Tahibacter amnicola: one gene and its partner. The protein of the gene in region 2 interacts with the protein of the main gene of each other region in a pairwise test. Links are inferred from orthologs where the notes say so. Each region holds a gene or a part of one and is shown on either strand. Other genes may lie near its edges. The genes, in order: ndk and N4264_RS05825.

Evidence for each region.
Region 1: the proteins of N4264_RS05825 (region 2) and ndk interact in binary tests that used the Escherichia coli proteins (3 or more experiments, as listed by UniProt). The link is inferred for Tahibacter amnicola from one-to-one orthologs.

Annotation. Positions count from the first base shown.
Region 1 is NZ_CP104694.1:4,565,826-4,571,829, forward strand. What follows is about bases 1,814-4,597. They hold ndk (nucleoside-diphosphate kinase), read right to left. Parts: upstream 3,527-4,597; coding sequence 3,101-3,526; downstream 1,814-3,100. Other genes in these bases: pilW (type IV pilus biogenesis/stability protein PilW), read right to left, coding at 1,814-1,987; rlmN (dual-specificity RNA methyltransferase RlmN), read right to left, coding at 1,977-3,113; N4264_RS17865 (TetR/AcrR family transcriptional regulator), read left to right, coding at 3,915-4,535. Outside these bases: N4264_RS17845 (helix-turn-helix domain-containing protein), read right to left, coding at 1-1,085; more of pilW, read right to left, coding at 1,229-1,813; N4264_RS17870 (3-hydroxyacyl-CoA dehydrogenase/enoyl-CoA hydratase family protein), read left to right, coding at 4,658-6,004. UniProt on the Escherichia coli protein: Major role in the synthesis of nucleoside triphosphates other than ATP. The ATP gamma phosphate is transferred to the NDP beta phosphate via a ping-pong mechanism, using a phosphorylated active-site intermediate.
Region 2 is NZ_CP104694.1:1,390,287-1,396,343, reverse strand. The notes cover bases 2,165-5,001. They hold N4264_RS05825 (5-formyltetrahydrofolate cyclo-ligase), read left to right. Parts: upstream 2,165-3,198; coding sequence 3,199-3,804; downstream 3,805-5,001. Other genes in these bases: rpiA (ribose-5-phosphate isomerase RpiA), read left to right, coding at 4,340-4,984; N4264_RS05820 (EVE domain-containing protein), read left to right, coding at 3,839-4,291; N4264_RS05835 (cell division protein ZapA), read left to right, coding at 2,567-2,863; N4264_RS05840 (TIGR02449 family protein), read left to right, coding at 2,335-2,559; N4264_RS05845 (EAL domain-containing protein), read left to right, coding at 2,165-2,289. In the rest of the region: more of N4264_RS05845, read left to right, coding at 1-2,164; N4264_RS05810 (cyclic nucleotide-binding domain-containing protein), read right to left, coding at 5,018-6,057. UniProt on the Escherichia coli protein: Involved in the removal of 5-formyltetrahydrofolate.

The DNA of each region.
Region 1 (6,004 bases), 3.2 Mb from region 2 along the record:
GACGTGACTGTCGGCGCCTGGGCAGCGCCGCCCACCAGCTTCAGGTGCGCCACGTTGGAACGGCGGAACGCCGCGAGATCAACGGGCTTTCCGTCCACGACCAGCTCGGCCCCGATCGCATTGCCCAGACGGATACTGACGATCTGGTCGGTGGTATAGGACTTTTCCGTACCCGCTGCCAGCAAACCGTATTCCAGCTTGCGGCCGTCCGCTCCCACCAGCTCAACCCAGCTGGCGTCCTTGAGCTTGAGCTGAACCCGGTGGCTGCCAGCTGGCGCAGCCGGCATCGGCTCGTGCTTTATGGAAGGAACCATCGAGGCCATCAGCGGCGACTCGACGCGCGGCGATGGCTGCGCGGGCGCCGCCGACTCAGCGGCAGGCGGCACGGTATCCACCATCGACGTGGCCGGCGGAGCAGCCTCCGCGGTGCTGGGGGCATCGAGCGGCACAGTCGCACCCGGCGTCGGACCGGGGGTCGTCACAACCGGTTGTTCCACGCGGGCGGGTTTGTCGTCCAGCGGCGCCAGACGCGCAAGGTTCTGCTCGAACCGGCCATGGCTGGCCAGCCACACGGCTGGCGCGACGATCAGGCCGGTCAGCACGACATAGACGGCGGGAACCGAATACCGTTCGTATAGATAGCGAGAGCGCGAGATCCGGCCAGTGGCCACGAGGGCCGGCTGGTTCTGCCCCCGGTCACGCAGCAGGCTGTCGACGTCGGTCGTCGGAACGCCGAGCAGGCGGGCGTAGCTGGCGAGGTAGCCACGCAGGTACACGTCGTGTTCGATGCGCTCGAAATCGCCACGCTCCAGCGTCGCAAGCACGCGCTGCGGCAGGCGCAATTTCAACGCGGCTTCGTCGACGGTCCAGCCGCGGGCTTCACGCGCGGCGCGCAGGCGCGAGCCAAGGCTGGGAGCAACTTCCACCGAGGTGGTCGATGCCGGCATGACGAACAACTCGCGACCGTGGTCGACGTCGCGGGGATCTTCCGGCGAGGCAGGCTCGTTGCTCTGCACATCTACGGCCAGGGACATATCGCTTGCCACATCGTCACTGCGGTTGTCGTCGTGCGGGTTGGCGGTCATCGGCAACGATTCTTCGGCGAGGTCGAGAGGGAGTTGGCTGGCTGGGCCAACTGGGGCTGGTTCAGGGCTCGCGTGCAGTGGGCTTGCTGGCGGATCGTTGGCGGAGGCCGCGGTGCCAGCTTGCTTGGGTTTACTCCGTCGTTTCATGACGGAGTGCTCGATTCGAGTTCTCTGGCCTGGGTCGAATCCGGGAACTCGGTCTTGAGGCGTTTGGTATATTCGTTGGCTTCACGCGTATTTCCCAGTTTCTCCTCGATGTCGCGCCCCAGCAGCAGCGCATCGGGACTGGCCTGCCCCAGCGCATCGAATCGCTGCAGGAAGGCCCGGGCACGCAGGTAGTCATTTTTCTGGAACAGCACGCGCGCCAGCTGGTACAGCGCCTCGGCATTGGTCGGGTTGATCTCCAGCGCCTTGCGGAACTGCTGCTCCGCCGGATCAAGGCGCTCACCCTGGAGGTAGCAGGTTCCTGCGTTGGTGCGCGCGACGTCGGGCGTCTTGTAGAACGGATCGGCCAGCGCCTTTTCGAAGTAGCGCGCCGCGTCATCCAGCTTGCCCGAACGGCACAGAAAGGCGCCGTAGTTGTTGTTCACGGCGCCCAGCTTGGGCGACAACTCGGACGCCCGGCGATAGTGCTGCTCGGCCCGTTTCGGGTCGTTGATGCGCTCGTACAGGACGGCGATCACGGTGTGCGCGTTGGTATTGGACGCATCGTATTCGAGCGCCTTCTGCAGTTTTTCCAACGCGAGTTCGAGCTTGCCCTGTTCCAGGTAGCGCTGGCCGAGGCTGACGTTGACCTCTGCCGCAGCGCGTGCTTTCTCCGCCGACTTGGACCGGGACCCCGCCGCCGACGCATCGACGGCAAGCATGGTCAGGAGGAGCGCCAGGGCGAACTTACGCGGCATCAGCCTGCCCTTTTTCCAGCGAGCGCCGGAATTCGGCCTGGCGGCGCGTGCGGTCGAGCACCTGGCCCTTCAGCTGGCCACAGGCAGCATCGATGTCGTCGCCGCGCGTGCGGCGAACCGTGGTCAGTACCCCAGCGTCGAGCAGGATCTTCTGGAACGAGCGAATGACGGCTTCATCGGAGCGCTCGAAACGCGTGCCGGTGAAGGGATTAAAAGGAATCAGGTTGACCTTGGACGGCACCTTGCGCATCAGCTTGACCAGCTGTCGCGCGTGCTCGGGTTTGTCGTTCACGTCCTTGAGCATGGTGTATTCGAACGTGATCGACGTGCGCGGACGGCGCGCGGCGTAGCGCTGGCAGGACGCCAGCAGCTCGGCAATCGGGTACTTCTTGTTGAGCGGCACCAGCTCGGTGCGCAGCTCGTCATTGGGGGCATGCAGCGACACCGCGAGCGAGACGTCGCTCTCTTCGCTCAGCCGGTCGATCATCGGAACGAGGCCTGCCGTGGACAGCGTGACGCGCTTGTTGGCAAGGCCGAATCCGAGGTCATCGCGCATGACGCTCATGGCGCGCACGACGTTGTCGAAATTGAGCAGCGGCTCACCCATGCCCATCATGACGACATTGGTGAGCTTGCGCTGGTGGTGCGGCACATTGCCCAGGTGCTTGGCGGCAACCCAGACCTGGCCGACGATCTCGGCCGTCGACAGGTTGCGGTTGAAGCCCTGGGTGGCCGTGGAACAGAACTGGCAGTTGAGGCCGCAGCCCACCTGGGAGGAGACGCACAGCGTGCCGCGCGTCGCCTCGGGGATGAAGACGGTCTCGATGGCGTTGCCGCCATCCATGCCGATCAGCCACTTGTGGGTGGCATCGGAGGACTGCTTCTCGAAGAGGGTCTTGGGCGGCACGATGTCGACGGCGGCGCTGAGCTTGTCGCGCAGCGCCTTGCCGACATCGGTCATTCCACCGAAGTCGGTGACATGACGGTGATACATCCATTTCATCACCTGGTCGGCCCGGTAGGGCTTCTCGCCGAGGGACGCAAAGAGTTCTCGCAGTCCCTTGCGATCAAAATCGAACAGGTTGGGTTTCACCGTCGTCACCAGTACATCCCTCAACGCGGGCAGAGCTCAGTGGTGGAGAAGAAGTAGGCGATCTCGACCGCGGCCGTTTCGGCAGCGTCGGAACCGTGCACCGCGTTTGCGTCGATCGAGTCAGCGAAATCGGCGCGGATGGTGCCGGCTTCGGCCTTCTTCGGATCGGTGGCGCCCATCAGGTCGCGGTTCTTGAGAACGGCGTTCTCGCCTTCGAGGGCCTGGATCATCACCGGGCCGGAGATCATGAATTCAACCAGGGCATTGAAGAACGGACGCTCGCGGTGCACCGCGTAGAAGCCCTCGGCTTCCTTGCGCGACAGCTGCTTCATTTTCGCGGCGACGACCTTGAGGCCGGCCTTCTCGAAACGCGAGTAGATCTCGCCGATCACGTTCTTGGCGACGGCATCGGGCTTGATGATGGACAGGGTGCGCTCCAGCGCCATGTCAAATACTCCAAATTGTAAGAAAATCGAATCCCGGCACCGCGCGCGATGGTAGCACCAAACTCACGCAGAAATACGGGGTTAGCGGACAATATCCTTTTGAATTCTAGCTGATCCGGGGCCGGTATGCAGCTATCGGCATAAGCCGGTCCGAACGGGCCTCGGCCGGGACCGGGCCACGGCCGCCGAATGACCGCTCCCGCCCCGGCCAACGGCGGTTCACGCCCTTGTCCGGCAGTCTTGCAGCCCCCCACAGTGCTCGCGTCCGCCGTTTGACCCGGTCGGGTCCGTTTCGTAGCATTCAAACGCTCGTTTTACCTACGATCCGACGCGGACCAGCACCTGGCCGGGCACCAGGCAGCCCCACCGACCGGACAGCAAGGATTTCATGAACACGCAGCATTTCTCCACCAAGGAACGCATCCTCGGCGCCGCCGAGCAGCTGTTCGCCCAGCACGGATTCGCCGGAGCGTCGCTGCGCCAGGTCACCGCCGCAGCCAACGTCAACCTTGCAGCGGTCAATTATCACTTCGGATCGAAAGAAAATCTTATCAACGAAGTGTTCCGGCGACGCCTTGACGAGCTCAACAGCCACCGGATGCACGCGCTGGAACAAGCGGCCCAGCGCCCGGAAGCCGACCTGGAAGACCTCCTCGCCGCGTTCATCCGTCCGGCCCTGGACCTCTCTCTCGACCGCGGTGGCGGTGGCGCTTTCGTCCGCCTGCTGGCCAGGGCCTACGCGGAGCACAACGACGCCCTGCGCAAGTTCCTGTCCGACAACTACGGCTACGTCCTCAAGCGATTCCATTCGGCCTTCGCCCAGCGCCTGCCCAACCTGGACAAGGAAGAGCTGTACTGGCGCCTGGATATCGTCGCCGGCGCATTGACCTACGCCATGGCCGATTTTGGCGTGATCAAGCGCAAGACCGGCGTGACCGAACAGCAGCATCGCGAGCGTGCGGTCGAACACCTGATCCGCTTCGCCGCCGCCGGCCTGCGCGCCCCCTGACCTACCCGCTTCCCGCACCGGAGCTGAGCCGCCGGTGGATGGAAAACCGAGCAATAACTCGGGCGGCCGCGGCCTAGAGTCGTGGCCCGCTTGTCTACCCAATCCCTGCCATCGAGGTCTACATGAGCTTCAAACCGCTACGCATCCGCAAGGCTGCGGTGCTCGGCGCCGGCGTCATGGGCGCACAGATTGCCGCGCACCTGACTAACGCCGATGTCGAAACCGTGTTGTTCGACCTGCCCGCCAAGGAAGGCGACAAGAGCGGTATTGCCCAGAAGGCCATCGCCAACCTCGCCAAGCTTTCCCCCACCCCGCTCGCGGACAAGTCACGCCAGGCCGCGATTGTTCCGGCCAACTACGACGAACACCTGGATCTGCTGCGCGGCTGCGACCTGGTGATCGAGGCGATTGCCGAACGGATGGACTGGAAGCTCGACCTCTACAAGAAGATCGCGCCCTACCTGCCGGAAAACGCGGTCGTCGCCAGCAACACTTCCGGCCTGTCGATCAACGCATTGGCCGAAGCGCTGCCCGAATCGCTGCGCCCCCGTTTCACCGGCGTGCATTTCTTCAACCCGCCGCGCTACATGCACCTGGTCGAGCTGATCCCCAACCGTTCCACGGACAGCGAGATCCTCGCCGGCCTCGAGGCCTTCCTGACCACCACCGTCGGCAAAGGCGTGGTGTATGCCAAGGACACTCCGAACTTCATCGGCAACCGCATCGGCGTGTTTTCCATCCTCGCCACGATGCACCACACCCAGCAGTTCGGCCTGGGCTTCGATGCGGTGGACGCCCTGACCGGCCCCGCCATCGGCCGCCCCAAGAGCGCGACTTACCGCACGGCCGACGTGGTCGGCCTGGACACCATGGCCCATGTCATCAAGACCATGGCCGACACGCTGCCGGAAGACCCCTGGCACCGCTACTTCCAGGCACCGGCATGGCTCTCGGCGCTGATCCAGAAGGGTGCGCTCGGCCAGAAGACCGGCGCCGGCGTGTTCCGCAAGGTCGGCAAGGACATCGTCGTGCTGGACCTTGCCAGGCAGGACTACCGCGCCGCCGACCAGGCTGCGTCCGAGGAAGTCGCCGGCATCCTCGCCATCAAAGACCCGAGCGAGAAATTCGCCAAGCTGCGGGCCAGCGCCGATCCGCAGGCCCAGTTCCTCTGGGCCGTGTTCCGCGACCTGTTCCATTACACCGCGTTCCACCTGGCTGACATCGCCGACACCGCGCGCGACGTCGACTTCGCCATCCGCTGGGGCTATGGCTGGCAGCTGGGCCCGTTCGAAACCTGGCAGGCGGCCGGCTGGCAGCAGGTCGCCCACTGGATCGCCGAAGACATCGCCGCCGGAAAGGCCATGAGCAACGCCCCGCTGCCCGCCTGGGTACTGGACGGTCGCAAAGGCGTCCATGGCAAGGACGGCTCGTTCTCGGCCAGCCAGAACAAGGCCCTGCCGCGTTCGTCG
Region 2 (6,057 bases):
GTTCGCGCCAGTAACTCCGAAGGCATCTGGAATGAGGCGGGCGCTTCGCTGTCGTTCGTCATCGTGCCGCCCTGGTGGGCCTCACGCTGGATGCAGGCACTGTATGCCGTGAGCGCGGCCTTCGTCATTGCCATCATCTGGCGCGAGCGGCGCACCAAGCGGCGCGAGGAACTGCGCCACCAGAACGAACTGCGCGAGCGCGAGGACCGGCTGCGCCTGGCCCTGTGGGGTTCGGGCGACGAGTTCTGGGATTTCGACATGCGCCAGGGCCGCCTGTACCGGTTCGGCGCCGACGAACTCCTGGGCAAGACCGCCGAAGAAACCGTTTCCGCGGACGACTGGCGCAATTTTGCCGTGCACCCGGACGATCTGAGCCGGGTCGACCGCACCCTGGCTGACCACATCAGCGGCGTGAGCGATCATTTCGAGTCCGAGCACCGCATCGCCAACGCCAACGGCGAATGGGTCTGGGTACTGTCGCGCGGCAAGATCGTCGAGCGCGACAGTGAAGGCCAGCCGATGCGCATCTGTGGTACCGCGCGCGATATCACGGCCACGCGCCTGGCCGATCGCGAACGCCGCATCGCTGCAGAAGTGATCCGCAACATGACCGAGGCGGTCACGGTGACCGACCTGGACTACCACTTCACCTCGGTCAATCTCGCCTTCACGCGCATGACCGGCTACCGCGAAGAGGAAGTCGCGGGCCGCAACGCGGCCATCCTCAATTCGCCGCAGCACGCGCCGGAGGTCTACGAGCAGATGCGCGAAACGCTCAGCCAGACGGGCCACTGGCGCGGCGAACTGTGGCAGCGGCGCAAAGACGGCGAGGAATTTCTCAGCTGGCTGGAACTGGCCGAAGTGCGCGATGCCCACGGCACGCGCACGCACTTCGTCGGCGTGCTGTCGGATATCACCGACCGCAAGCGTGCCGAGCAGGAGCTGCGCTACCTGGCCAACTACGACACCCTGACGGGCCTGCCCAACCGCACCCTCCTGGGCGAACGCCTGGGCCACGCCATCATGCGCGCACGGCGCCACGGCCGGCGCGTCGCCGTGCTGTTCCTGGACCTGGACCGCTTCAAGCATGTCAACGATTCCATGGGTCACGCGGCCGGGGATCGGATGCTCAAGGCCGCCGGCTCCCGCCTGCGCTCGCACGTGCGCGACACGGATACCGTGGCACGCCTGGGCGGCGATGAATTCACCGTGGTGCTGGAAGATGTGCGCGACGGCGTCGAGGCCGAACACGTCGCCGCGAAACTCCTGGAAGCGTTCGCCCATCCGCTGGAGCTGGATGCGGGCCAGGAAGTGGTGATCTCCCCGTCGATCGGCATCAGCCTGTACCCGGACCACGGCCAGGTGCCCACGGACCTGCTCAAGTACGCCGACACGGCCATGTACCAGGCCAAGGAAGCCGGGCGCAACACATACAAAGTATACACGTCGGACATGGACGCCGCGGCGCGCCGCCGCGCCACCATCATCGGCGCCCTGCGCAAGGGACTGGAACGCGGCGAATTCCGCCTCGTGTTCCAGCCCAAGATGGCGCTGGCCGATTCGCGCATCGTCGGCGTGGAAGCCCTGATCCGCTGGCGTAGCGAAGACCTCGGCGAGGTTTCCCCGGCCCTGTTCATTCCGCTGGCGGAAGAGGCCGGCCTGATCATCGACATCGGCGACTTCGTACTCGACCGCGCCTGCGCCACCCTCGCCGCGTGGCGGGATCACGGCATCCGCGATGTGGTGATGGCTGTCAACGTTTCCGTGCTGCAGCTGCTGCGCGGCGAGCTGACGCGGCGCCTGTGCGACATCCTCGCCGAGCACGATATCGTGCCCAACCAGATTGAGCTGGAACTGACCGAGAGCACGATCATGGAGAACGCCGAGCAATCGGTGCGTACGCTCAACGAGCTCAAGTCCGTCGGTGTCTCGCTGGCAATCGACGACTTCGGAACAGGTTATTCCTCGCTGGCCTACCTCAAGCGCCTGCCGATCGATACGCTCAAGATCGACAAGGAGTTCGTCGGCGACATCACCTCCGACCCGGACGACGAGGCCATCACTGCCACCATCATCACCATGGCCCACTCGCTCGGGCTGAATGTGATCGCCGAGGGCGTGGAAACCTCCGAGCAACTGGATTACCTGCGCGAGCAGGGCTGCGACGAGATCCAGGGCAATCTCCTGTCATTGCCCTTGCCGGCCGAGCGCTGCCTGGAGTTCCTGACGGCGCGGCGCACCGGTACGACCACCGCCAGCCAGGCTTCCGGTGCACCCGCCGGCCAGTGAAGGCGTCGTCATTGCCAGCACCCGGGGCTCTGCTATATTCCAGCCATGTCCGGTTCCGACTCCACCCTCGCGGATCTCCGCGAAATCAGCGCCCGCATCGACCGCCTGGTCGAGCTGTGCCAGCGTCTGACGGAAGAAAACCGCAGCCTGCGCCAGAGCCAGGAACAGCTGGCCAACGAACGAGCCGTCCTGCTATCGAAGAACGAACAGGCGCGCATCCGGGTCGAGGCCATGATCGCGCGGCTGAAATCGCTGGAACAGAACGCCTGAGGATTCCATGAGCGACCCGGTCTCGGTCAGCATTCTCGATCGCGAATTCCTCATCGCCTGCACCGCGGAGGAGCGTCCCGGCCTGATCGCCGCCGCGGCCTACCTGGACGGGAAGATGCGTGAAGTCCGCAATGCCATCCGCGCGCCGGGCCTGGATCGCATCGCCGTGTTAGCCGCGCTTAACATCACGCACGAACTGATCAATCTCAAGCAACAGGGTGCCACCGATGCCAGTGATGTGGCACAGCACGTGCAGGCCCTGAAACACAAGCTTGAAGGTGTGCTCAGTGCATCCGTAAAATAGGCGCCGTCGTTCTCTGCCGCGTACGACAGCGCATCAAACATTTGCCTTGTTCCTAATCGACTACCCCGGGTTTGCGGTGCTGAGGTCGGTGTGCAAGTCCGTCATGAGCGGAAAGCCTGAGATCTCGCGAGCTGTCCCACCTGTTACTGGGGTTCAAGGTCGTTAAGTGCGCATCGGCGTGGCGGAGGACGTCCTCCTCTCCTGACAGCCGTGTCTCCCGCCGCCCTGCACGCCGCTCCTGGCGCGTGCGGAGCAGTATGCGGGATGCAGGGCTGGACGCTCCGCCGACCGTATTCCGGCGCGCGTGGAGCCCTGCCCCACTAGAGTCGTGCCGCATGACCGAGATCAGCCCGGAGCGACATGCCCTGCGCGCCCGCATGCGCGAGGAACGCGCCCGCCTGGGCGCCGGTGCCCGCATCCAGGCCGCCCAGGGACTGATGACCCAGCTGCGGCAGCTTCCCGAGCTGACCATCGACCAGCACATCGCCGGCTATTTCGCCGTCAATGGCGAGCTGTCGCTGCATCTGGTCGTCGCGGACGCCTGGCGCCGCGGCAGGCAGTTCTATCTGCCGATCGCCGGTGCACGCCGCCAGCTGCGCTTCGCCCCGTACCGCAACGACACCGCCATCGTCCCGAACCGGTTCGGCATCCCGGAACCGGCGGCCGAAACCGCCCAGCTGGTCGACCCGGCCGCTATCCAGCTCGTGCTGGTGCCCCTGCTGGCGTTCGATCGTCGCGGCAATCGCCTGGGTTACGGCGGCGGCTTCTACGATACGAGTTTCGCCTTCCTGCACGGGCAGGACCGGCCGACCGAACCGCTGCTGGTCGGCGTGGGCTATGCCTTCCAGGAAGTCGACGCCCTCGACGAGGCCCCCTGGGACGTCAAGCTCGACTTCATCGCCACCGAATCCGAACTGATTTCCTGCGAGGCGCCGCAGTAACGGCTGCCTGCCTTCACACGATTGCGGAGTACCCATGCGCTACTGGCTGATGAAATCCGAACCGGACGAGTTTTCCATCGACGCGCTGGCGAAGAAAAAAGTGGAACCGTGGAACGGTGTACGAAACTACCAGGCGCGCAATTTCATGCGCGACGGGATGAAAGTCGGCGACGGCGTGCTGTTCTACCACTCCAATTGCGATGAACCGGGCGTCGTGGGCATTGCCCGGATCGCCTCGGCGGCCTATCCGGACCCGACCCAGTTCGACGCCGCCAGCGACTACTACGACGCCGCCAGCACGCGCGAGGAGCCGCGCTGGCTCATGGTCGACGTGGCCTTCGAACGCAAGCTGCGCCGCACCGTGACGCTGGCCGAACTCAAGACGCACGGCGAACTGGAAGACCTGGCCCTGGTCAAGCGCGGCAACCGCCTGTCGGTGATGCCGGTCGCCAAATCCGAATGGGACTTCATCCTCGCGCTGGAATAGTGCCGATACGCCACCCGCCTCACCTCCAAACACTTCACAGAGCCCCCCATGAACCGCGAAGAACAGAAGCGCCTGGCCGCGCAGAAAGCCATCACCTATGTCGAGGACGGCAGCGTCGTCGGCGTGGGCACCGGGTCGACCGTCGCCTATTTCATCGATGAACTGGGCAAGATGGCCGACCGCATCGACTGCGCCGTCTCCAGCTCCGAGCGTTCGACGGAACTGCTCAAGGAGCGCGGCATCCGCGTCGTGGACCTCAACAGCGTCGGCACGGTACCGCTCTACGTGGACGGCGCCGACGAATGCGATCCGCACCGGCGCCTGATCAAGGGCGGTGGCGCCGCACTCACGCGCGAGAAGATTATCGCCGCGGCCTCCGACCGGTTCGTCTGCATGATCGACCCGGCCAAGCGCGTGGACGTACTCGGCAAGTTCCCGCTGCCGGTCGAGGTCATCCCGATGGCACGCAGCTACGTGGCGCGGGAACTGGTCAAGCGCGGCGGCCAGCCGGTGTGGCGCGAAGGCGTGGTGACCGACAACGGCAACTGGGTGCTGGACGTGCACAACCTCACGATCCTCGACCCGGTCGCGCTCGAGCGGGATCTGAACCAGATCGTCGGCGTGGTGTGTGTCGGGCTGTTCGCCGCCCGGCCGGCCGACGTGGTGCTGATCGGCGACCAGCTGATGCAGTAAGCGGTACCGCGCGGCCGCCGCTGCGGCCGCGCTTCAGTCGACCTTGGCCTGCGCTTCCGGCTTGCGGTCGATCTGCTTGATCATGCCGGAGATGCCGCCCTGAAGGGCGTAGGCGTCAAATCCCATCTTGGACATGATGAACGCCGCCGCCGCGCTGCGCTCGCCGGTGTTGCAATAGATCACGTATTTCTTGCCGCGGTCGAACTCGGCCACGGTTTCGCGAAAGGTATACAAGGGTGTATTGATCGCCCCCTTGATCGCACGCTGCTGGAACTCCTCGGGCATGCGCACGTCCAGCACGACAGCGCCCTGGCGGGCCATGATCGAGGCTTTGCCGGGCGTGAGCCAGTCCACCGCGGGCGGCTTCATGACCTCGTCGAATCCCCGCTTGGCCAGGCGCATGAGCTTTCCGTCCTTGATCATGGTGACGGTCGCGTTGCGCACAGTGTTGGCCAGCAGGGCGTCCTCGCCGAAGCTGTCGCCGCGCACCAGGTAGGCCACGACGGAATCGCCGGTTTCCAGGCTTTTCGAGACCGACGCGGCCCCATCCTTGATGACGTAGAAGTAGTCCGCCTCCTCTCCCTCGCGCACGATCACTTCGCCGGCGCGGACATCCACCTGCTCGAAGCGCTGGAACATGCGTTCGATGCCGGCCGTCGGCAACTTGTGCATCACTCGCGACTGGAGCAGGCGGAACACCCAACGGTTGGCCTCGGGCGCGGGATCGTAGTGCTTGAAGTTTTCGGCCCTGGAAAGCTGGTCCCAGCAGATGATCTTTTCCATGTAGCGCCGGTCCAGCCGCACGATCGTGGCACTGATGGAGGTCACGGTGGCCGTGAAACGGCGCGGCTGCATGTCGCCCAGGGCGTAACGGCCCTGCAGTGTGGCCGCGTCGGTTTCCTTGATCTTGCCGTCGGGGTAGTCGCCGCGGATCCGGCCGGCCAGTACGAAGATCGTCTGCTCGTCAGTCTCGCCGGCGGTAAACAGCACGGCGCCTTTTCCGAATTCCTCGCTCGCCGCCTCGCGCGCCAGCTGCTCGAGGTTTTCCGGACGCAGGGAGTCCAGCGGATAGA